2 linked regions of the Celeribacter indicus genome follow. The protein of the gene in region 2 interacts with the protein of the main gene of each other region in a pairwise test. Links are inferred from orthologs where the notes say so. Each region holds a gene or a part of one and is shown on either strand. Other genes may lie near its edges.

Evidence for each region.
Region 1: the proteins of P73_RS05155 (region 2) and grpE interact in binary tests that used the Escherichia coli proteins (3 or more experiments, as listed by UniProt). The link is inferred for Celeribacter indicus from one-to-one orthologs.

Annotation. Positions count from the first base shown.
Region 1 is NZ_CP004393.1:211,773-223,258, reverse strand. The notes cover bases 1-2,835. They hold grpE (nucleotide exchange factor GrpE), read right to left. Parts: upstream 1,787-2,835; coding sequence 1,214-1,786; downstream 1-1,213. Other genes in these bases: hrcA (heat-inducible transcriptional repressor HrcA), read right to left, coding at 1,798-2,835; mutS (DNA mismatch repair protein MutS), read left to right, coding at 1-1,217. Outside these bases: more of hrcA, read right to left, coding at 2,836-2,865; rph (ribonuclease PH), read left to right, coding at 2,986-3,699; rdgB (RdgB/HAM1 family non-canonical purine NTP pyrophosphatase), read left to right, coding at 3,699-4,319; P73_RS01095 (RidA family protein), read left to right, coding at 4,316-4,702; radical SAM family heme chaperone HemW, read left to right, coding at 4,702-5,859; P73_RS01085 (ParB/RepB/Spo0J family partition protein), read right to left, coding at 5,856-6,758; P73_RS01080 (ParA family protein), read right to left, coding at 6,768-7,568; 16S rRNA (guanine(527)-N(7))-methyltransferase RsmG, read right to left, coding at 7,561-8,178; tRNA uridine-5-carboxymethylaminomethyl(34) synthesis enzyme MnmG, read right to left, coding at 8,178-10,046; tRNA uridine-5-carboxymethylaminomethyl(34) synthesis GTPase MnmE, read right to left, coding at 10,071-11,357; transcription termination factor Rho, read right to left, coding at 11,385-11,486. UniProt on the Escherichia coli protein: Participates actively in the response to hyperosmotic and heat shock by preventing the aggregation of stress-denatured proteins, in association with DnaK and GrpE. It is the nucleotide exchange factor for DnaK and may function as a thermosensor.
Region 2 is NZ_CP004393.1:1,007,462-1,019,108, reverse strand. Bases 7,061-10,056 are described here. They hold P73_RS05155 (Nramp family divalent metal transporter), read right to left. Parts: upstream 9,237-10,056; coding sequence 7,884-9,236; downstream 7,061-7,883. Other genes in these bases: P73_RS05150 (ABC transporter ATP-binding protein/permease), read left to right, coding at 9,720-10,056; P73_RS05165 (L,D-transpeptidase family protein), read right to left, coding at 7,061-7,521. Outside these bases: P73_RS05200 (IS256 family transposase), read left to right, coding at 349-1,563; P73_RS24795 (P-loop nucleotide/nucleoside kinase family protein), read right to left, coding at 1,603-2,097; P73_RS26305 (PIN domain-containing protein), read left to right, coding at 4,054-4,431; P73_RS05170 (M23 family metallopeptidase), read right to left, coding at 4,746-5,924; more of P73_RS05165, read right to left, coding at 5,989-7,060; more of P73_RS05150, read left to right, coding at 10,057-11,306; P73_RS05145 (amino acid ABC transporter ATP-binding/permease protein), read left to right, coding at 11,303-11,647. UniProt on the Escherichia coli protein: H(+)-stimulated, divalent metal cation uptake system. Involved in manganese and iron uptake. Can also transport cadmium, cobalt, zinc and to a lesser extent nickel and copper. Involved in response to reactive oxygen.

The sequences.
Region 1 (11,486 bases), 790 kb from region 2 along the record:
ACAACGTGCTCGGCTATTTCATCGAGACCACCGCCACACATGCCGAGAAGATGCGCGCGCTCTCGGACACGTTCATCCATCGCCAGACCACGGCGAACCAGGTGAGGTTCACGACGCTCGAACTGTCAGAGCTCGAAACGAAGATCCACAATGCCGGCGGTCGCGCGCTCGAGATCGAGAAGCGCCTGTTCGAAACGCTGCGCGTCGCGGTGCTCGACCGTGCTCCCGCGATCAACGATGCGTCGAAGGCGCTCGCGGAGCTCGACCTGACCACCGCGCTCGCGGATCTGGCGGTGTCGGAGAACTGGAACCGGCCAGAGGTGGATCAGGGTCGTGAATTCCTCGTCACCGGGGGCCGTCATCCGGTCGTCGAACGCGCGTTGCGCAAGCAGGGGGGCGAGAAATTCGTCGCCAATTCCTGCGCCCTTTCGGACGGAGGGGACGGCGCGGCGATCTGGCTTCTGACAGGGCCGAACATGGCCGGCAAATCGACCTTCCTGCGGCAGAATGCGCTCATCGCCCTGATCGCGCAGGCCGGCTCCTATGTTCCGGCGGAAAGCGCCCGGATCGGGATCGTGTCGCAGCTCTTCTCCCGCGTGGGGGCGTCTGATGACCTCGCGCGCGGGCGCTCGACCTTCATGGTGGAAATGGTCGAAACCGCCGCGATCCTCAACCAGGCGGATGACCGGGCGCTCGTGATCCTCGACGAGATCGGGCGCGGCACGGCGACCTATGACGGCCTGTCGATTGCCTGGGCCACGCTCGAACATCTGCATGACGTGAACAGGTGCCGCGCCCTTTTCGCGACGCATTATCACGAGATGACCGCGCTTTCCGACAAGCTCGTCGGGGTGGAAAACGCCACCGTTTCGGTCAAGGAATGGGAAGGCGAGGTGATCTTCCTGCATGAGGTGGTGAAGGGGAAGGCAGACCGGTCCTATGGGGTGCAGGTCGCCCGGCTCGCAGGATTGCCCCCGGCGGTGGTTAAACGGGCGCGAACCGTTCTGGACGCTCTGGAGAAGGGACAGGCGGACAATGCCGCCCGTCCGAAGGCGATCATCGACGACCTGCCGCTCTTTGCCGCTCAACCCCCGGCGCCGGCGCCCGCCGCACCGAAGGAGAGCGCCGTCGAGAAAAAGCTCGCCGGAGTCTCCCCCGACGAGCTGTCTCCGCGAGAGGCCTTGCAGCTTCTCTACGATCTGAAGGCGCTGATCTAGGCGGGGGTCGAGGAGACGCCCACCTGGGCCGGCCGCAGCAACCGGTCGTGGAGCATGAAGCCCACGTTCATCACCTGGATGATGTCGCCGGCCTTCGTGTTCGGCACGGGGGCCTCGAACATCGCCTCGTGCCGGTTCGGATCGAATTTCTCGCCCACATCTGGCGTGATGATCTGGATTCCGTGTTTCGAGAAGACGTTGAGAAGCTCGCGCATCGTCAGCTCGATCCCCTCGATCAGCGCCGCCTGTTGTTCACGCTGTTCCTCGGTGATGGCGTCGATGGCGCGTTTCATGTTGTCGAAGACCGGCAGCATGTCGCGGGCGAGTTTCGAGCCGCCGTAATTCTCCGCCTCCCGGCGGTCCCGGTCCGCACGCTTGCGCGCATTCTCCGCCTCCGCGACCGCACGGATGAAACGGTCCTTGAACTCGTCGCGCTCGGCCCGCAGGAGCTCGAGCTGGTCCACCTCCTCCTCGACAGGCTCGGCGGCCTCCGCCGAAGTGATGTCGATCAGATCCTTCTCGATGCCGGTCTCGGTCTCGTCAGCGATGTCTTTCTTTGGGTCCGTCATGTTCCACCTTTTCACGTCTTGCCGGACAGCATCCGCCCGACAAGTTGGGCCGTGTAGTCGACGATCGGAACGATCCGCCCGTAGTTCAGGCGGGTCGGTCCGATGACACCCACGGCACCGATTATCTTACGGTCCGCGTTCATATATGGAGAAACCACCAAAGAGGAACCCGAAAGCGAGAAAAGTTTATTCTCTGAACCGATAAAAATGCGCACACCTTCGCCCTCTTCGGCGCCCTCGAGAAAATCCGCGATATCGCGCTTCTTTTCAAGATCGTCGAACAGTTCACGGATGCGCTGAAGCTCCTCCGCCTCGGGGCTGGATTCGAGCAGATTCGCACGCCCGCGCACGATGAGGCGTTCGTAGCTCGTCCCCTCGCCCTCCCAATGGGCGAAGCCGCTTTCCACCATCTCCGCGGCGAGGCTGTCGAGCTCCTGGCGCCGCGCGTCGATCTCCCGCTCGACGACATGGCGCAGTTCTGCAAGCGTGCGCCCCTCCGCAAGCGCGTTGAGGAAATTCGCAGCCTCCCGCAGCGAGGACGGCGTCTGGCCGATGGGCGGGGTGAAGACGCGGTTCTCGACATGGCCATCGGCGAAGACCAGCACCACCAGCGCGCGATCGGGTGCAAGGCTCACGAATTCGATATGCTTGATCGGGGCTTCGTGCTTCGGCGCAAGGACGAGGCTTGCGCCATGCGTCAGCCCGGACAGCGCCGAGCCGATCCGGTCGAGCACAGAGCCGACATCACCGCGATTGCCGCTGCTCACCGTAGCTTCGATCTTTTCGCGATCGTCCTCGGTCACCTGGCCGATCTCGAGAAGCCCGTCGACGAACATCCGCAAGCCGAGCTGGGTCGGCATCCGTCCCGCTGAGACATGGGGGCTGTCGAGCAGGCCGAGATATTCGAGATCCTGCATCACGTTGCGGATCGTCGCGGCGGAGACCTTCTCGCTCATCGTGCGCGTCAGGGTCCGCGAGCCGACCGGGTCGCCGGTCTCCAGATAGCCTTCGACGACGCGGCGAAACACTTCGCGCGAGCGGTCGTTCATTTCGGAGATGAGATTTGCGCGTTCGGTCATTCTGGCAGGACGTGGGGGCTCCGGTTCACTTAAATGACAACTCTTCCGCGGGTCAATCGGGCTTGCGTCTTTCGCGCGCCGTTGGCTATGTGTGCGGCAACGGAAACGGAAGGACAGACGATGCGACCCTCGGGTAGAAATTTAGACGAGATGCGGCCGATTTCAATCGAAACGGGCGTCACGAAACATGCCGAGGGCTCCTGTCTCATCCGTTGCGGTGACACCCATGTCCTGTGCACCGCGACCATCGAGGAACGCGTTCCGCCCTTCATGCGCAATTCCGGCCAGGGCTGGGTCACGGCGGAATACGGAATGCTGCCGCGGTCGACCACGTCGCGGATGCGGCGCGAGGCGACGCAGGGCAAGCAGGGCGGCCGCACGGTGGAGATCCAGCGGCTGATCGGCCGGGCGCTGCGCGCGGGCGTGGACCGGGTCGCCCTGGGCGAACGGCAGATCACGGTGGATTGCGACGTGATCCAGGCGGACGGCGGCACCCGTTGTGCGTCGATCACCGGCGGCTGGGTCGCGCTGCGGCTCGCGGTGAACAAGCTCCTGAAGGCGGGCGATATCGTGTCCGATCCGCTTCTGTCCAATGTCGCTGCGGTGTCCTGCGGGATCTACGCGGGCCAGCCCGTTCTGGATCTCGACTATCCGGAGGACAGCGAGGCGGGCGTCGACGGCAATTTCATCATGCTTGCGAACGGGCGGCTGATCGAGACGCAGATGAGCGCGGAGGGCGCCACCTATTCGCGCGACCAGATGAACGCGCTGCTCGACCTCGCGGAAAAGGGCGTCGCGGAACTCGTCGCCGCACAGAACGCGGCGGTGATCTGATGCGGAGCTTTGACGGAGATCGCCTCGTCCTCGCCTCCCACAACAAGGGAAAGCTGAGCGAGATCGCGGAGCTTCTCGCACCCTACGGGATCGAAGTGGTCTCGGCGGGCGATCTCGGTTTCGAAGAACCTGAGGAAACCGAGGACACATTCGCCGGAAACGCCCGGATCAAGGCCCATTTCGCCGCAAGGGCGAGCGGCCTTCCCGCGCTCTCCGACGACAGCGGCATCATGGTGGACGCGCTCGACGGCGCGCCCGGCGTGTATACGGCGGATTGGGCGGAGACGCCCGCGGGCCGCGATTTTCCCATGGCGATGAAGAAGGTCTGGGATCTTCTCGAGGAAAAATCCGCGCCGGAACCGCGCACCGCGCGCTTCTGCTGCACGCTCTGCCTTGCCTGGCCCGACGGGCATGACGAAATCTTCGACGGCACGGTCGAGGGACGGCTCGTCTGGCCGCCGCGGGGCGAGAACGGCTTTGGATTCGATCCGATCTTCCTTCCCGAGGGCGAGACAGAGACCTTCGGGGAAATGGATCAGGCACGCAAACAGGCGATGAGCCACCGTGCCGACGCGTTTCGTCAACTGGTCCGCGGACCTTTCAAGGATCTCTCGAAATGAGTGAACGCAAACTGATCTCCTCCGGCTCCGACTTCGAAAAGGTCATGGGCTATTCCCGTGCCGTCGTGCAGGGCGACTGGTGTTTCGTATCCGGCACGACCGGCTACGACTATGCCACCATGACCATGCCGGAAAGCATCGCCGATCAGGCACGCAATGCGTTCAAGACCATTTCCGGCGTCCTCGAAGGAACGGGTTTCTCCCTCTCCGACGCGGTGCGCGTCCAGTACACCATCACGGATACGGCATTGGTGGACGAGGTGGTGCCGGCGCTCGGCGAATATCTGGCCGACATCCGGCCTGCCGCGACGATGGTGGTCGCGGCGCTCATCAAACCGGAGATGAAGATCGAAATCGAAGTCACCGCATACAGGGACCGATGATGGAAGACTGGCGGAACGGCGGGTTCGGGCTTTATATCCACTGGCCGTTCTGTCAGGCAAAGTGCCCCTATTGCGACTTCAATTCCCATGTCGCGGCGAACATCGACCAGACGGCATGGGAGCGGGCCTATCTTTCGGAGATCGAGCGCGTTTCACGGGAAACATCCGGCCGCGTCCTCAATACCGTATTCTTCGGCGGCGGAACGCCCTCGATGATGGATCCGGACCTCGTGGAAAGCCTTTTGAGCCGGATCAGAGCCTCTTGGCCGATGTCCAACGATGCCGAGATCACGCTCGAAGCGAACCCGACCTCGGTGGAAGCGGGTCGGTTCAAGGGCTATCGCGAGGCCGGCGTCAATCGCATTTCCATGGGAATCCAGTCTCTGCGGGACGACGATCTGCGGAGGCTCGGTCGCCTTCATACCGTCGCCGAGGCACGCGCGGCATTCGAGATCGCCCGAAACACCTTTGATCGGGTCAGTTTCGATCTGATCTACGCGCGGCAGGGTCAAAGCGTCTCCGCCTGGCGCGCGGAACTGCGCGAGGCGCTGTCCATGGCGCTCGACCACCTCTCCCTCTATCAGCTGACGATCGAGGCCGGAACCGCCTTTGGCGACCGGTACGACCGCGGGATGCTGAAGGATCTGCCGACGGATGATGCCGCCGCCGACATGTATTTCGTCACGCAGGAAGAATGCGCGGCCGCCGGCATGCCCGCTTACGAGATTTCCAATCACGCGCGGCCCGGCGCGGAAAGCCGTCACAATCTGATTTACTGGCGATATGGCGATTATGCCGGCATCGGCCCCGGCGCGCACGGTCGGCTCACCCTCGGGGGCGAGAAATACGCCATCGACACGCCGCTCTCCCCTGCCCTTTGGCTCGACCGCGTCTCTGCGCTCGGTCATGGGGAACAGTCGCGCGACGCGCTGCCGGGCCGGGATCAGGCCATCGAATATCTCATGATGGGTCTGCGCATCCGGGAGGGAGTGGCGCTCGATCGGCTCAACACTCTGTATGGTAAAGAATTTCCGTTTGAAAACAACAACTTGTTTGAGGGCGGATTCTTGGAGACGGAAAACGGACGGCTCCTCGTCACCGAGAAAGGCCGTCCGCTTCTCAATGCAATCATCCGTGCCCTGATCCCCGACGCCTAGACACCCCGCGACAGGAGCTGGCAAAGCGAATCGAGTTCGTCCAGCGTGCCGTAGGAAATGCTGATCCGACCGTTTTCCGCACCGTCCCGGTGGTCGATTTCGACCTTCATGCCCAGAGTGGCGGAGAGATCGCCCTCCAATGCGCGGGTGTCAGCGTCTTTCGCCTGGGACGTGCCGGAAGACGCGGATTTGCGTTGTGTCGGAGCCCGTTCGCCCCTTACAAGCTTTTCGGTTTCCCGGACGGAGAGATTGCCACGAATGATCTGCCGCGCCAGGTCGGAGGGATTGTCGGCCGTCACCAAGGCACGCGCGTGACCGGCGGACAGATCTCCATTCACCACGAAATCCTGGACATCTTCCGGAAGTTGAAGAAGCCGCATCAGGTTGGCGATGTGGCTTCGGCTCTTGCCGAGCGCTTCGGAGAGCTTCTCTTGTGTGTGGCCGAACCTTTCCATCAACTGCTTGTAGCCCGCAGCCTCCTCAATGGCGTTCAGATCAGAACGCTGGATGTTCTCGATGATCGCAACCTCAAGCACTTCCGTGTCGCTATAGGCCCGCACGAGCACCGGAAGCTCATGCAGCCGCGCCATCTGCGACGCCCGCCAGCGACGTTCGCCGGCGACAATCTCATAGATTCCCGCCTCTCGCGGGCTTTCCCGCACGATCAGCGGCTGAATCACGCCTTTTTCCCGGATCGAATCCGAAAGTTCCTGAAGTCCCGATGGATCGAAACTGCGCCGAGGCTGATCTGGGTTTGGGATGATCTTTTCGATCGGAACCATCATGTCCGGGCGACGGGGCGTTCCCGCCTCCTCGGCCGCCGCGTTTTCCTGCGTCACATCCGCCATCAAGGCGGACAGTCCCCGCCCCAACCCTCGGCTTTTCGGTTTGCTCGGCATGGCCATCGTTCAGAGTCCTTTCTTGGCGGCGACTTCCTTCGCCAGCGTGCGATACGCGATACTGCCTTTCGACACCGGATCGTATTGGAGCACCGGCAGAGCAAAGGACGGCGCCTCGCTTACCCGCACATTCCGGGGAATCACCGTCTCGAACACAAGATCCCCGAGATTCTCCCGCGCGTCGAGTTCGACCTGCCGGGAGAGGTTGTTGCGTTGATCATACATCGTCAACACCACACCTTCGATACGGAGCTTTGGATTGGCACTCTGCCGGACCTCGCGGACCGTCAACATGAGCTGCGACAGGCCTTCGAGCGCGAAGAACTCGCTTTGCAGCGGCACCAGCACGGAATCGGCCGCCACCATGGCGTTCACGGTAAGAAGGCTGAGCGACGGTGGGCAATCTATCAGGATGAAATCAAGGCGATAGTCGTCAATCGCCGGCTGGCGCAACGCATCGCTGAGCAGGAAACTGCGCTTTTCGTTCGACACCATTTCCAGGTCGGCCGAACTCAGATCTATCGTTGCGGGAGAGATCCAGAGCCCTTCGATATCCGTGGTCTGGATCACCTCGTGAAGATCCACATCCCCGAGAAGGAGATCGTAGGTCGTGTAGCCGCGATGTTCGGTGTCGATCCCGAGGCCGGTCGACGCATTGCCCTGTGGATCGAGATCCACCACGAGCACGCGTGCCCCGATTTCCACCAAGGCGGCGGCAAGGTTGATCGCGGTCGTGGTCTTTCCCACCCCGCCCTTCTGGTTCGCGACGGCAATGATTTTCGGACTCGGCGGACGGGTGGGGTCAGACACGTTCGATATCTCCAATGCGCAGAATCATGGCGGCCTCATCTGTCTGGCTGCGGATTTCCTCATATGCGAAGCGCCAGTCGTCCTGCGCCTTGCAGATCTCCTCCCGGAAACTTTCCCCTTTGAGAAAGACCGCAATACCCGCTGGCCCAAGATGACGCGCGGCATAGTCCAGAAGTTTCGGCAGCGGCGCTAGGGCGCGGGCGGACAGGATTTCCGCCCCAAGCGGCGGCACTTTTTCCACCCGATCGCAGATCACCTCTGCTTCGAGTGCCAATTCACGGGCGACGGTGCGAAGAAACGTCGCCTTCCTCATATCCGATTCGACGAGAACGAAACGCGTCTCCGGTGAAAGTTCTCTGGCCAGAACGGCGCAGACAAGACCGGGAAATCCGCCTCCGCTCCCCAAGTCTACCCAGAGCGCCTCGTGTCGTGGCACAAGTCCGAAAACCTGAGCAGAATCGACGAAATGACGGTCCCATACGTCCTCCATCGTGGATTTCGCCACGAGATTTATCGCTGGCGTCCATTTTCGCAACAAGCGGTGGTATTGCTCCAGCTGCTCCAACGTTTCACGTGAAACATCCATGCCGGCAATCTGCGGGCGCATCATCAGGAGGCCTTCGCCTTTTTCGCCTGCCTGACCCGCGCAAGGATCAAGGTCGCAGCCGCGGGGGTCATGCCCTCCACGCGCCCCGCCTGCGCAATCGTCTGCGGCCGGGTCTTTTCGAGCTTCATCCGCAGTTCATTCGAGAGCCCGACGAGCGCGGCGTAATCGAAATCAACAGGGATTGCCTGCTGTTCATCCCGCTTCATTGCCTCGACATCGCGTTTCTGCCGGGCGATATAATTGGCATAAAGCGCATCTTTCGCCAGTTGATCCCGGACCTCGTCGGGAAGATCCCCCAGTCCGGGATCCAACGCGAGGAGCTGATCGAAAGAGCTGTCCGGGAAGGACAACACCGTGTAGAGCGTGCGCCGTGAGCCGTCATCGCTCACCGCAATTCCAGCTCCCGCCAGCTCCCGCGGAGTGTAGGTCCTCGCCTCCAGCAACGACCGCGCCCTTTCGAGCGCCGTCATCTTCTCCTCGAACGCGACGCGACGTCCTTCCGTCACGAGGCCGAGATCAAGTCCCAACGGAGTCAACCTTTGGTCCGCGTTGTCGGCCCGAAGCGACAGGCGAAATTCGGCGCGGGAGGTGAACATGCGGTAAGGCTCAGTCACGCCACGCGTCACCAGATCGTCGATCATCACGCCGATATAGCTGTCCGAGCGGCGGAACACCGCCTGCTCGCGGCTCAATGCCTTGTGCGCCGCATTCGCACCCGCCACCAGTCCCTGCGCCGCGGCTTCCTCATATCCTGTCGTCCCGTTGATCTGCCCCGCGAGGAAGAGTCCCGGCACATCCTTGAGTTCGAGCGTCGTTCGCAAGGCGCGCGGATCAACGTAGTCATATTCGATGGCATAGCCCGGCTGAAGGATTTCCACCGCCTCCAGGCCGCGAATCGACCGGACATAAGCCTCCTGCACATCCAAGGGAAGCGAGGTCGAAATGCCGTTGGGATAGACGGTATCGTCGTCGATCCCTTCCGGCTCCAGGAAAATCTGGTGCGACGGCTTATCGGAAAACCGCACCACCTTATCCTCGATCGAGGGGCAATAGCGCGGACCGACGCCGGCGATATGTCCGCCATACATCGCAGACCGATCAAGGTTCTTCCGGATGATCTCATGCGTCTGTTCATTGGTATGAGTGATACCGCAGGCGACCTGCGGCGCCGACGGCCGTCGGTTCAGGAAGGAGAACATGACCGGCACATCGTCTCCGGGCTGCCTTTCCAGGATGCTCCAGTTGATCGTTTTTCCGTTGAGGCGCGGTGGTGTACCGGTCTTCAACCGTCCCATGGGAAGCCCGAAGCCGTAGAGACGTTCAGCGAGCGCGAGCGAAGGCCTGTCCCCCATACGCCCACCCGGACGCGACACGTCGCCAATATGGATCAACCCGTTCAGAAAAGTTCCGGTCGTGAGTACGACGGATACCGCACGAATCTCTGCACCATCTGCGAGCACGACCCCGGCCACCGCGTCCCCCTCGAGGAGAAGGTCCGAAACCTCGGCCTCCAAGATTTGCAGATTTGGCGTGCTTTCCAGTTCCGAAAGCATCTCGCGGCGATAGATTTTGCGATCGGCCTGCGCCCGTGGCCCCTGAACGGCCGGACCCTTCCGACGGTTCAGCAGACGGAACTGGATCCCGGCCTTGTCGGCAATCCGCCCCATGACGCCGTCGAGCGCGTCGATCTCGCGCACGAGATGGCCCTTGCCCAGCCCGCCGATCGCCGGATTGCAGGACATGACGCCGATCCCGTCCCGGCGCAGCGTAACAAGGGCGGTACGGGCGCCCGCCCGCGCCGCCGCCGCCGCGGCGTCGGACCCGGCATGGCCACCGCCCACGACGACAACATCGAAATCGCTATGTTTCACGTGAAACACTCCCGGCGTTCCCATTCATTTTCCGATACAGAAACTGGAGAAGATTTCCCCCAGAACCGTTTCCACATCTATCCGGCCAACAAGGCAATTGAGGCTGTGGACCACCTTTCGCAACTCTTCCGCTGCGATCTCAGTCCTGTCCGCGCCGATCAATACCTCATTTCGCGCCGATTCCAAAGAGGCCATTGCCTCCTTCATCGCGATCTTGTGGCGGTCGCGGATGGCCGACGAGGCGGACAGGGCGCGCGACGATAAAATCCCGGAGATATGACTCACCATCCGGTCGATCCCCTGCCCCGTTTTTCCGGAAACCGACAGATCATCCTGACCGGTGTCATCCTTCCCGACGAGAACCAGGTCGTCAGGTTCCGGCCGCATCTCCGGCACAGCGCCGGCATGAGGCAGGAGGATGACCCGGAGGTCGGCCTGCTGCGCACGACTGCGGGCGCGTTCGATGCCGATGGCCTCCACCGCATCCTCGGTCTCCCGCAGGCCGGCGGTGTCAAGCAGTGTCACCGGCAATCCACCAAGTTCCATCCGCACCTCTATGACGTCGCGCGTTGTTCCCGCAACTTCCGAGGTGATTGCCGCTTCACGCCCCGCCAAGGCATTCAAAAGCGTAGACTTTCCTGCGTTTGGCGGTCCAACGATCGCGACCTCGAAGCCATCGCGGATCCGTTCGGACATCGCCGCACCCGCGAGTTCGGTTTCCAATTCGATCATCACTTCCGCGATCAGTACCAGCACCTCTGGCGAGACGTCACTCGGCACCTCTTCATCCGCGAAATCTATCGTGGCTTCGAGCAAGGCCGCAGAGCGAACGAGCGCGTGCCGCCACCGCTCCACCTTCTCACCGAGGGCACCGGAAAACACCCTCAGCGCCTGGCGCCTTTGCGCTTCCGTCTCCGCCTCGATGAGGTCGGCAAGCCCCTCCACCTGAGCAAGATCGAGACGGTCGTTCTCAAGCGCGCGGCGGGTGAACTCTCCCGGATCGGCCATGCGAAGCCCATCAATCTTCGCCAGGGTGCGCAGGACCGCGTTGACGATGGCGACGGAGCCATGGAGTTGAAGCTCCGCGCTTTCTTCTCCCGTGAAAGACGCCCCTTTTTCGAAGCAGATCACCAGCGCCTCGTCAAGAACACCACCCTCGCGATCCTTCAGGAGCCGAAGCGCGGCCCGTCGCGCCGGGGGGACGTCGCCTGCCAGGATTTCAACAGCCCAAAACGCAAGCGGCCCGGAAATCCGGACCACTGCAACACCCGCCTTGCCGCGGGCGGACGCCAGGGCGTAGATCGTATCCACAGGTTTAACCTATTGATAATGTGAAAATCAGGCGTTCATCGAGTCGAAGAACTCGGCGTTCGTTTTCGTCTGTTTCAGCTTGGAGATCAAGAACTCGATCGCATCCGTCGTGCCCATCGGGTTGAGGAT
Region 2 (11,647 bases):
GTTTATGCCGCGAAAGGCCGGAGAGTTCCCTTGTGCCGCGCGAGGGCAGCGCCCTTAGTAATCTGGCGCGGCGCGTAGCCTACCGTTCGTGCCGAACTGACCAACCTGGAGATGTGGTTGATATCAACGGAATATGCTTCAGTGGAGTTGACGAGCGAAAATAGACGACCTGACTTGCCCACAAAAAGTCTTCGACAATGGATTATTCTACGGTCCACGCATCTTGACCGGAGGGAGGCTCAAAGCCTTGGATGTAGCGCTGTAGGAGATCGTCTGTAATTGGAAAGAGAGTGTCCGACCTTTTGTGTATGGCTGATCCGGTTCATGCTGCACCGAAAGGAAGCATGAATGACTATTTCGAAAGACATCTTGGACGAACTGCTTAAGGGTGTGGAGCGCCCTGAGGATCTGCTCGGCGATGCCGGGCTGATGAAAGAGCTGAAGATCAAGCTCATGGAACGAATGCTGGGCGCGGAGCTGACGGCGCATCTTGGCTACGAGGAAGGCAAAGACGCTCCACCCGGCCAGACCAACCGCCGCAATGGCGCCTCGAGCAAGGTGCTGAAGAGCCAAGACGGCGAACTGCCGCTGGCGGTGCCTCGCGACCGCGACAGCAGCTTCGAGCCCGAGCTGGTGAAGAAGGGCCAGACCCGGATCGACGGGATCGATGACAAGATCATCGGGCTTTATGCGGCCGGGCTGACGGTCCGGGACATCCAGGCTCACCTGCTTGATCTCTACGGCCTGAAGGTCTCGCCCGACCTGATCAGCCGCGTCACCGATGCGGTGCTGGACGAGGTCAGGGAATGGCAGACCCGCGCGCTGGATCGGATGTATCCCATCGTGATCTTCGACGCTCTACGGGTGAAGATCCGTGACGCCGACAGCCGGACAGTGAAGAATAAGGCCGTCTACGTCGCCCTGGGCGTCACCCGTGATGGGAGCCGTGAGGTTCTGGGCCTGTGGACCGCCGAGAACGAGGGCGCCAAATTCTGGCTCTCGGTGATGAACGAGTTGAAGAACCGGGGCGTGCAGGACATCCTGATCGCGGTCGTGGACGGGCTGAAGGGCTTTCCTGAGGCCATCACCGCCGCGTTCCCGGACGCCATGGTCCAGACCTGCATCGTGCATCTGGTGCGCCATTCCCTGAATTTCTGCTCTTGGAAGGACCGCAAGGCCGTGGCTGCGGACCTACGCCGGATTTACAGTGCCCCGACCGCCGATATGGCCGAGGCCGAGCTCGATGCCTTCGAGGAGAAATGGGCCGGGAAATACGCCTCCATCGCCCCGGCCTGGCGCCGGGCATGGCAGGAGGTGATCCCGTTCTTTGGTTTCGATCCCGCGATCCGGAAAATCATCTACACCACGAATGCCATAGAAAGCTTGAACCGCGTGATCCGGAAAACGATCAAGACGCGGGGCTCCTTCCCGACCGACGAGGCCGCAACCAAGTTGATCTATCTGGCAATCCGCAAATTCGAAAAGGATGGCCGAAATGTCCGGGAATGGTTTGCAGCCCGCAACCAGTTCGCCATAATGTTCGGCGAGCGCTTCGACGCTTGAGTATCTGAAACCGCATGGGCCGGGCCAGATACACATAGTTCATGACACTCCCATTGGAAAGGCCGCATTAGCATCGCGACGGGAAGCTCTATTAACTAATCGCTTCCGCAGCACGTTCTCTGGAACTTTCAGAAACACAATTTGGCAATGGTGACCATTACGATGCACAAGCTCACGGTAGTCAGCTCGCGTTTGGGATTTCCAGAAACTGAAGTCGATTACCGCCTTTGTTCCTGTCTGCAGCATTTCGACGAGTTGCTCGCGCAGTATTTTCTCTGCCGAAGCCTGCAAGATGGGATATTCATCCTCAGGATAGTCGACACCAAAGCGACCATAGGTACGCCAAATTTCCTCATCTATAGATAGCCGTCGGCAGCCCATGCCCTCTAATGCTTGGGCGAAGGTTGTCTTCCCTGATCCTGCTATCCCGCACATCATGAAGACGATGCGAGGATGAGTACGCAGGAGCGAGGACGCGCGATCAAGTGCTTGCTGAAAGCCCAAGGCTTCCCCGTCTTCACCGGCGCTGATCAACGTACCACTCCAAGCGTCACGAGGCGACTATGCCTGCAACAACCATCGCTCCCGCAACGACGACAGTTGCAGATACTATCATGTGAACCGCTCCGGGTTTGCCGGAGGCTCCAACTCTTGAGTAGGATGGAGCATCATGAGCAAGACAACGAACAAATATTCCCCTGAAGTGCGCGAGCGAGCGGTTCGTATGGTTTTGGACAACGCCGGTCAGCATGAGAGCCGCTGGCAAGCGATCGTATCGATCTCGGCGAAGATAGGCTGTTCGACGAACACGCTGAATGACTGGGTCAAAAAGGCAGAGATTGATCGTGGCGACCGTGCTGGGGTCAGTACCGAGATGGCCGAGAAGATGAAGGCGCTGGAGCGCGAGAACCGCGAACTCAAGCAGGCGAATGAGATCCTGCGGAAGGCGTCGGCGTATTTTGCGATGGCGGAGCTCGACCGCCGACCGAAGTCATGATCGCCTTTATCGACGATTATCGTGGAGAGCTCGGGGTCGAGCCGATCTGCAAGCACCTGCCGATTGCCCCGTCCACATACTACGATCATCTGGCCAAACGGGCCGACCCTGATCTGCGCTCGGATCGGTTCAAGCGCGACGACGAGCTTCGCCCCGAGATCGAGCGCGTGTTCGATGAGAATTACAAGGTCTATGGCGTGCGCAAAGTCTGGCGCCAGATGCGGCGGGAAGGATTTGATGTGGCCCGATGCACGATAGCCCGGTTGATGAAGGATTTGGGCCTGCAGGGCGTCATCCGGGGCAAGCCGCATAAAACGACGATCCCTGACAAGAAGCAGCCGTGCCCGATGGACAAGGTAAACCGGCAATTCCGGGTGCCGGCACCGAACATGCTCTGGGTCAGCGATTTCACCTATGTCGCCACCTGGCAAGGGTTCGTTTATGTGGCATTCGTGATCGACACGTTCGCGCGCCGGATCGTTGGGTGGCGCGTCAGCCGCACGGCTCACACAGGCTTCGTTCTCGACGCTTTGGAACAGGCTGTTCATCAGCGGCAGCCTGGTGTGGGACTGATCCATCACTCAGACCGCGGATCGCAATACCTGGCGATAAAATACACCGAACGCTTGGCCGAGGCAGGAATCGAACCCTCGGTCGGCAGCGTCGGTGACAGCTATGACAACGCTTTGGCCGAGACAATCAATGGTCTCTTCAAGGCGGAGGTCATCCACCGCCGTGGCCCGTGGCGCAGTCTGGACGCCGTGGAATACGCCACTCTGGAATGGGTCGACTGGTTCAACAATCGCCGCCTCCTCGAGCCCATCGGGAACATCCCACCAGCGGAAGCAGAGGCAAACTTCTACGCAGCTCTGGTAACTAAGACCATAGCCGCATAACTTAAACCAAACAGCCTCCGGCAAACCCGGAGCGGTTCAGCCGTGCTTCTGGTCAGCATTCTCGGTTGCGATACTGTCCAGAACCTTCGCCGCACGCAGCAGCGCCGTACCACCCCCAGGAAGGATGCCCTCCTCCACGGCAGCGCGGGTCGCGTGGAGTGCATCGTCGACGCGGTCCTTCTTCTCCTTCACCTCGACTTCCGTCGCACCGCCAACACGGAGCACCGCAACGCCGCCTGCGAGTTTTGCCAGCCGCTCCTGCAGCTTTTCGCGGTCGTAGTCGCTGGTGGTTTCCTCGATCTGAGCTCTGATCTGGGTGACGCGTGCCTCGATATCGGCCTTGGTGCCTGCCCCATCGACGATGGTCGTATTGTCCTTGTCGATGACGACCTTCTTCGCACGGCCGAGCATATCGAGCGTGACGTTTTCCAGCTTGATGCCCAGTTCCTCGCTGATCGCAGTGCCGCCCGTGAGGATGGCGATATCCTGCAGCATTGCCTTGCGACGATCACCAAAGCCCGGCGCTTTGACCGCCGCGATCTTCAGGCCACCGCGCAGCTTGTTCACCACCAGGGTCGCCAAAGCCTCACCCGTGACCTGCTGGACCGGGCCACGCGAGACAGTCTGATCGAGGGGCACCACGCACTGATCGCGACGCTGAGCTTGCCCGATCCTGAAGACTGGCACGTGCTGGCCGCCGCCATCACCGGGCGCTGCGACGTGATCGTGACCCAGAACCTCGTTGACTTCCCGGTCGATGCGCTGACGCCTTTCAGCATCGATGTGCAACACCCCGACGAATTCCTGGTCAACCATCTGCACCTAGCACCCGGCCTGCTCTGCGCCTCGGTCCGCAAGGTGCGCGCCCGGCTGAAGAATCCGCTCTACAGCGTCGACTACTATCTCGGTACCCTGACGCAAACTGATCTGGTCGCCACGGCGGCAGAGCTTGGCGGGTTTGCGGAACTACTTTGACGCCACCCGCCACAAATTCTGAATTAGTCGGCAGAACGCGGCTCATTTCCGGCGGTCGAGCTCAACAAATGCTCCTTTGCCGCATCCTCGAAAGCCGACGTTCGGCTAGCTCTGCAGCGAAGTTTCGGCCAAGGGATCTGACCTCACTCGTGTTGCTTCTGTCGAATTGCGGCCCGCAACCAGTTCGCGATAATGTTCGGCGAGCGCTTCGCCGCTTGAGTATGTGAAACCGCATGGTCCGGCGCAGATACACAGACTTTAGGACACTCACCTTTTATGCGTCAGCCTTCGGGCAATTAATTCAGGAATGACGGTCAGCTATCTTGCTCAGTCGAATAGCCTGTGGCCGCTCGACCTTTTGTAAGAGCTTCAATATCGGCCGCACTTGCAAATTCCTGGGCCTGCAATACCTCTTCCTCCAAAGGATCTACCGGGCGACCGTCGACCAGAACCTCATAGTGAAGATTAGGGCCGCTCACGAGACCTGTCGCGCCAACGGCGCCGATGCGATCTCCGGCACGGATGCGTGCCCCAGGGACAATTCCTTCGTTGAATGCTGAGAGATGGGCGTAGCGGGTGGTTACGCCTCCTCCATGGTCGATATCGACGGTCAATCCGTAGCCCCGCATTGTTTCGGCCCTGACAACCCGCCCGGCTCCGGTTGCACTTACAGGTGTTCCGGTCGCGGCAGCATAGTCTATGCCTGTATGCATACGGCGCCCGCCAAGAACCGGGTGGTTGCGATTTCCGAATACAGAGGACAATCTGGCGCCCATGATCGGTGGCGAGCTTCGTTGAACGAGTTCGCCGTCCTCGAAGAGCAGGACCGGACTTGTCGGATCTGTGGCGACCAATTCAAACTGATGCCCATTGAGTGAAAGACGAGCGTATGACATGCGCGGTTCGCCTGCCAGGCTCCCATCGGGCAATCGATCCTCCTGCCAAACCAGCGCGAATTCCTCGCCACCGCGCAGATCGCGCCTGAAATCCACCTGGCCTGCCATCAATGCCGTCAAATCGACAGCAAGGCGCGCCGGAGCATCCGCCGCGACCAGAGCGTCATAGAGCGAGCCATCGAGCACAAATGCCTCCTGACGATCCTGTGTCGTGACCTCAGGCTCGAGTCTTACGGCCTCGACCGCATCAGTGAAGGACAGCGATACTTCCACCCCATTGCTGACCAAAAGCTGAAGGCTGGAAAGCCGACTGGAATCGCCTGCCTGAGTGGTCCAGCGCAGCAAATCTCCTGGTCGCAAGTCTCGGAGATCATAGACGCCCTCAAGCGCCAAGGCAGCTTCTAAACGATTGGCCGGCAGAATACCGCTGCGCGCAAGAACCCGGTCCAGAGAGTCACCCACTGCGATAACAGCTTCGCTGGTGGTCGTTGTCACGACGGACGGGGTGTCGGTATCTGTTGCTGGAATTGCCTCGGCGTGAAGTGGGCCCGCCAGAAGGGCTAAGAGCAATGCGATCGTATTTTTGGTGTTGGTCATCTGGCAGGATGTCCTTGGTTTGTTAGTGAAATTTAGATCTTGGGTGTGGCGGGTTCGGGTGCTGTCAACTCATCCTGAAAACAGCACCCGCCCGATCCAGCGCCTCATAGAGCCGGGCATCGCGGCCATAGACATCCTTGCGGAAGTGAACCCCGCCGCGGGCATCGGTGAACGCCGTCCGGTATTCGAGATGAACCGGGACATGTTCGGCCAGTTGGATCCGGGTTTGCCGCTGGCTTCGAAGCGTCGACTGGAATAGGCCCACTGGGTCATCGGTCTGGCGCGACAGGAGTTCATAGGCGAAATCGTGTGGTCTTTGCAGCCGGATGCAGCCGGCGGAATAGGCGCGCAGCGTGTTGTCGAACAGGTTTCGTTCCGGGCTGTCGTGGAGATAGATCGCCCAAGGGTTGGGAAACATGAATTTGACCGTTCCAAGTGGATTGGTCGGCCCCGGTGCCTGCCGCAGGCTGTAGGGGAAATTGCGCGGCGTATAGCGTGAGAAATCAATCGAACTGCGCGGCACGACACGGCCTGCGCTGTCAATGACCTCCAGCTGCCTTGCCCCACCCGCTGAGAGGCTGTTCCAATAGGTGCGCGCAATGATCGAGCGCGGCAGGGTCCAATCGGGGTTGACCTCCAAATAGGACATCTCGTGCGAGAACTCTGGTGTCTGCATGTCATCCGGCCGACTGCCGATGATCGATACCGTGTCCAGTGTCACCAGATCGTTGTCCATGATCTGGGTGGTAAAATCGGCAAGGTTTACCCAGATGTGACGCTGTCCGCGCGGCACATTGAGCCAGCGTTCGCGTTCGAGGGCTACAGTCAGGGACCGCAGGCGCGCATCGGCAGATAGGTTGATTTCGTCCTGCGTGGCCTCATCGGCGATACCGTTGGGCGCAAGCGCGTGGAAACGCTGAAAGGCGGCAACGGCGGCCTGAATGCGGTGATCGTAGGACGCCGTTGCAGTGCGGGGCAGATATCCCATCTCGATCAGGCGATTGCGCAGGATCACCACGGATTCGCCTGTATCGCCGGGTCCGAGCCTGCGGGCGGTGATCTGCGGTCCCCAGCCTCCACCGGCGATACGTTCCTTCAGTTGGTAGATCGCGCGCAGCAGGCGGGAATATTCGGGGCAGGTTGGCACCAGACTTTGCATGAACATCGTGGGCTCGGCAGCCACGAACCCGTGCATCAGCTCCGCCACATCGGGCCGGGGAAGGGTGCGAACGATCTGCGGGATGATCCGGATGGGTTCCAGAACACCGCTGCTGATGTCTTTGGCATATTGCACGAAAAGGCTGGAGGTCCGCGCTTCCAGCCTTGCCCTGTCCCGTTCGCTCGAAACCTCGCGGTAAGCAGTGATAAGGCCCTCCAGATCGTAGCTATCTGTTGGCAATCCGTGATTTCCCGCCTGCGACAGGGCGGTAACAAGCGCCGATCTGCGCGCAGCATGCTCGGAACCGGTCCAGACCGGTGCATAGTTGGTCTCCCGGTAAAAGGTTGCCAGCCCGGGGTCATTGGAGACACTTTCTGCCAATGCAAAGCTGAAAGCCGGGAATCCTTGCGCAAACACCTGCCGAGGCACCAACCCCATCAACCCGCTTCCCGCCATCATTCCAAGAATGTGTCGACGGGACGCACCAGAGCGCAATCTGGGTCTTCTCTCAGTGCTCACGGTTCTCGGTCCTTTCGCAGTATCGGCGCTTCTGTGCCGACACAGAGACGGGACAGTGAACCAGCAGCCTGCCTTTAAGGCGGCCGGTCGGAAGGTGGGTTATTTCGGGGGTGATAGGACCTCTAGCTACTTGAGGTTCAAGACCAATATGTGGCTGGACGTCTGCCCTCACAGGAATATGAGGCTTCGTGAGCAGGAGGCGATTGGCCAGTGCCGCTCATTCCAGACCCAATAGACAAAGAATCCTGCCCAACCTATTCGAAGGTCTCAACGGTTCCTGTTCAGCCCCCGGCGATGGATGTCAGCAGGTTGAGATTCAGCCAGATAATGGTGACGGCGATCACGGCGCATAGTGAGGTCAGCCAAAGCGGCGCAACCAGATCGCCCATCTTCTTCCGGCTGGCGGTGAACATGACCAGCGGCACGATGGCAAAGGGCAACTGAAAGCTCAGTACCACCTGGCTGAGGATCAGAAGTCGCCCCATCTCGGCGCTGCCCCAGATCAGGATAACCAGCACTGCCGGCACGATGGCGATGGAGCGGGTGATAAGCCGCCTGAGAACCGGGCTGATGCGGAAATTGATGAAGCCCTCCATCACGATCTGCCCAGCCATGGTCGCAGTCACCGTGGCGTTCAGCCCCGAGCACAGAAGTGCAATACCGAACAGCGTCGGCGCCAGTGATCCACCCAGAAGCGGGGCCAACAGCGCATGGGCCTGATCTATCTCGACGATCTCGGTATTGCCGGTTGAGTGGAAGGTGGCCGCCGCCAGGATCAGGATCGAGGCGTTGATCACCAGCGCCAGCATCAGCGCGATGGTGGAATCCCATGTCGCCATGCGCAGCGCCTGATGCCGTGCGTCGGGGGCGGTGCCCCAGTTACGTGTCTGCACGATGCCCGAATGCAGATAGAGGTTATGCGGCATCACCGTTGCCCCGATGATGCCAAGCGCAAGATATAGCATTTCGGGGTTGGTCGCGATCTCGACCGAAGGGGCAAAACCTATGATCACCGCATTCCAGTCCGGGTCGGCCATGGCGATCTGCACGAAGAAACAGGCCGAAATCACCACAAGCAGCGTGATGACAAAGGCCTCGACCCAACGAAAGCCGCGGTTTTGCAGCCAGAGGATCAGGAACACGTCGACGGCAGTCAGGAACACCCCGATCTCCAGCGGGATGCCGAACAGCAGGTTCAGGCCGATGGCGACGCCGATCACCTCGGCCAGATCGGTGGCGATGATCGCGGCTTCGGCAAAGAGCCAGAGCGGCCAGGAGACCCAGGACGGAAAGGCGTCGCGGCAGGCCTGCGCCAGATCGCGCCCCGACCCGATGGCAAGCCGCGCGCACAAGGATTGCAGCAGGATCGCCATGATGTTCGACAACAGCGCAACGAACAGCAGCGTATAGCCGAATTTCGCCCCGCCAGCCAGCGAGGTGGCCCAGTTGCCTGGGTCCATGTAGCCTACGGCGACCAGATAGCCCGGCCCGACAAAGGCCATAAACCGCCGCCAAGGCGTGCGCCCCTGCGGCACCACGACCGAGCCATAGACCTCGGACAGCGAGGGCATCGGGCTTTGGCTGCGCCAGCCTTCGGACGGTTGGAAGCGTGGAGTGGGGGCCTTGACTGTCATGGCGACTCTGTTGCGAATGATTTGCAGTTGCAAGTTATTCGCAACAGAGCCCAGAGGTCAACTGCTGACGGCTTCTAGCCTCCAGTCAGACTTTGCGACTTGTCATGTAGGGCGCAGGCTCGAGGCATTGGTTTGGATGCTCAGAATGCTTGGCCACCATAGCGCTGAAAATTTTATGAGCTGGCTTGGTGAAATTCAGCCCAAGACCTTGATCGTTTCCCTGGAGTTTTGAGGTCGCGTTAAATTGAACTTTGGCTGCTGCGGCGAATTGTCAGAGACATAATGTCCAATCGTCAAATCCTGCAGATCAGATGAGTTATTTGGGCAGAACCAGCATGTGGCCACTTTTGAAGTGGTCGCTCTGATGAACCATGCGGACAACTCATGACTGTTAACCGATCCACTCGGCATGGAAGCCGTACGCTTGCAAGGCTGGACGGATCTCCGGCACTGCGGAGGGCCGCAATCCTTTCTATTTTGTCCGTGCTTGTCTGGCCGGTGCAGGCGGCGCTGATCGCTTGGGCCATATCGGATCTGATCGCGGGCGAGGTGCCGGCCTGGTATGCGGCGCTGCTGTTCATCCTGCTCAGCGGGGTGCGCGCGGGTCTGGACTGGCGGGCCGAAGCGGCGGCGCAGGTCGAGGCATCGCGCAGCATTGCCGATCTGCGATTGCAGCTGCTGGAGGCGGCGGTCTGGCGCTCCCCCTCGGGACCGGGCGAGGATGCGGCCGCACAGGCAGCTTTGATGGGCGAGAAAGCGGCTATGCTGCGCCCCTGGCTGGAGAAGTTCCTGCCCGCCATGGCCCGTGCCCGGATCGTGCCGTTGGTGATCCTGGGGCTGGTCGCCAGCCAGAGCTGGACAGCGGCGCTGGCACTTGCGGTCACAGGGCCGCTGATCCCGGTCTTCATGATGTTGATCGGCTATGCGGCGCAGGCGGCCTCGCGTGATCATCTGGTCGAAGCGGGGGCGCTGAACCGGCTGCTGATGGACCGCATCGCGGCCCTTGCCGACTTGCGGTTTCTGGGCGCCGTGGGCCAGGCCGGAGCCGATCTGGAAACCCGCGCCACTGATCTGCGCGAACGGGTGATGAAGGTTCTGCGCCTTGCCTTCCTGTCCTCGACGGTGCTGGAGCTGATGGCCTCGCTCGGGGTGGCGCTGGTCGCGGTGCAGATGGGGGTCTCGCTTCTTGGGCTGGTGTCCTGGGGCGGGTGGGGCGGACAGATCAGCGCCTTCGGGGCGATCTTCGTTCTGCTGATCGTGCCGGAGTTTTATCAGCCGATGCGGGATCTGGCAGCGTCCTGGCATGATCGGGCGGCGGCAATGGCGGTGATGGACGAGGCGCGGGCCGCTCTGGCGCAGGAGGGGCCGCGCATCCTGGGCGAGGGCGCAGCCCCTCCTGCCCGCTGCGACAGGCCCTTGCCGCTGCGCTGGCAAGGGCTGGTAATTTCGCCCGGGCAGGATGCTGCGATTGCTGTGCCGGACGGATGCCTGTTGCCCCGGACGGCCACGGCGGTCACGGGGCCAAGCGGGATCGGAAAGACCACATTGCTCGGCACGCTTGCGGGACTGCGCCCGGCCCTGTCCGGCACCATCCGCTATGGCGATATCCGTCTCTCGGACGCGACAGCTACAGGTCTGCGCGGTGCAATAGGCTGGCTGCCGCAACAGCCGCGCTTTCCGGCGATGAGCCTGCGCCGCTGGCTGCGCCTTGCCGCACCGGATGCCACTGACGACACCCTGACCGAGGCGCTGCATCGCGCGCGCGCCGGTCATGTCCTGGCCGCGCTGCCGCAGGGCCTTGGCACCCGTCTTGGCGAGACCGGCGGCGGTGTCTCGGGCGGTGAGGCGCGCAGGCTGATGATCGCCCGCGCGCTGCTTGCCCCCCCGACGCTTCTGCTGGCGGATGAGCCGACTGCGGATCTGGACGCGACCTCCGCGCAAGAGATTACCGGGGCGCTTCTGGCACTGCGCGAATTGGGCAGCGCGCTGCTGATCGCGACACATGACGCGCGGCTGATCGGGGCGATGGATCACGTCATCGCGCTGCGGGCCGGGAGGGAGGCTGCATGAGACATCTTGCCGCCGTCATCCGGGAAATGAACGCGGGCAATGGTCGTCATTTGCGGCGCGCGGCCGTTCTAGCGGCGATGGTGCCGCTTGCGGGGGCCGCCCTTCTGGGCCTCTCGGGATGGTTCATCACCGCATCCGCGATGGCGGGTGCGGCCGGGCTTGGCCTTGTCTTCGATTTTCTGCGCCCCTCGGGTGGCATCCGAACGCTGACGCTGATCCGCGCCGCCTCGCGCTATGGCGAGCGGCTGCTGGGGCATGATGCTACGCTGCGGGCGCTGGAACGGCTGCGGCTGCGGCTGTTCCGTGATCTTTCCGCTGTGCCGCTTCCTACGCTGGCGCGG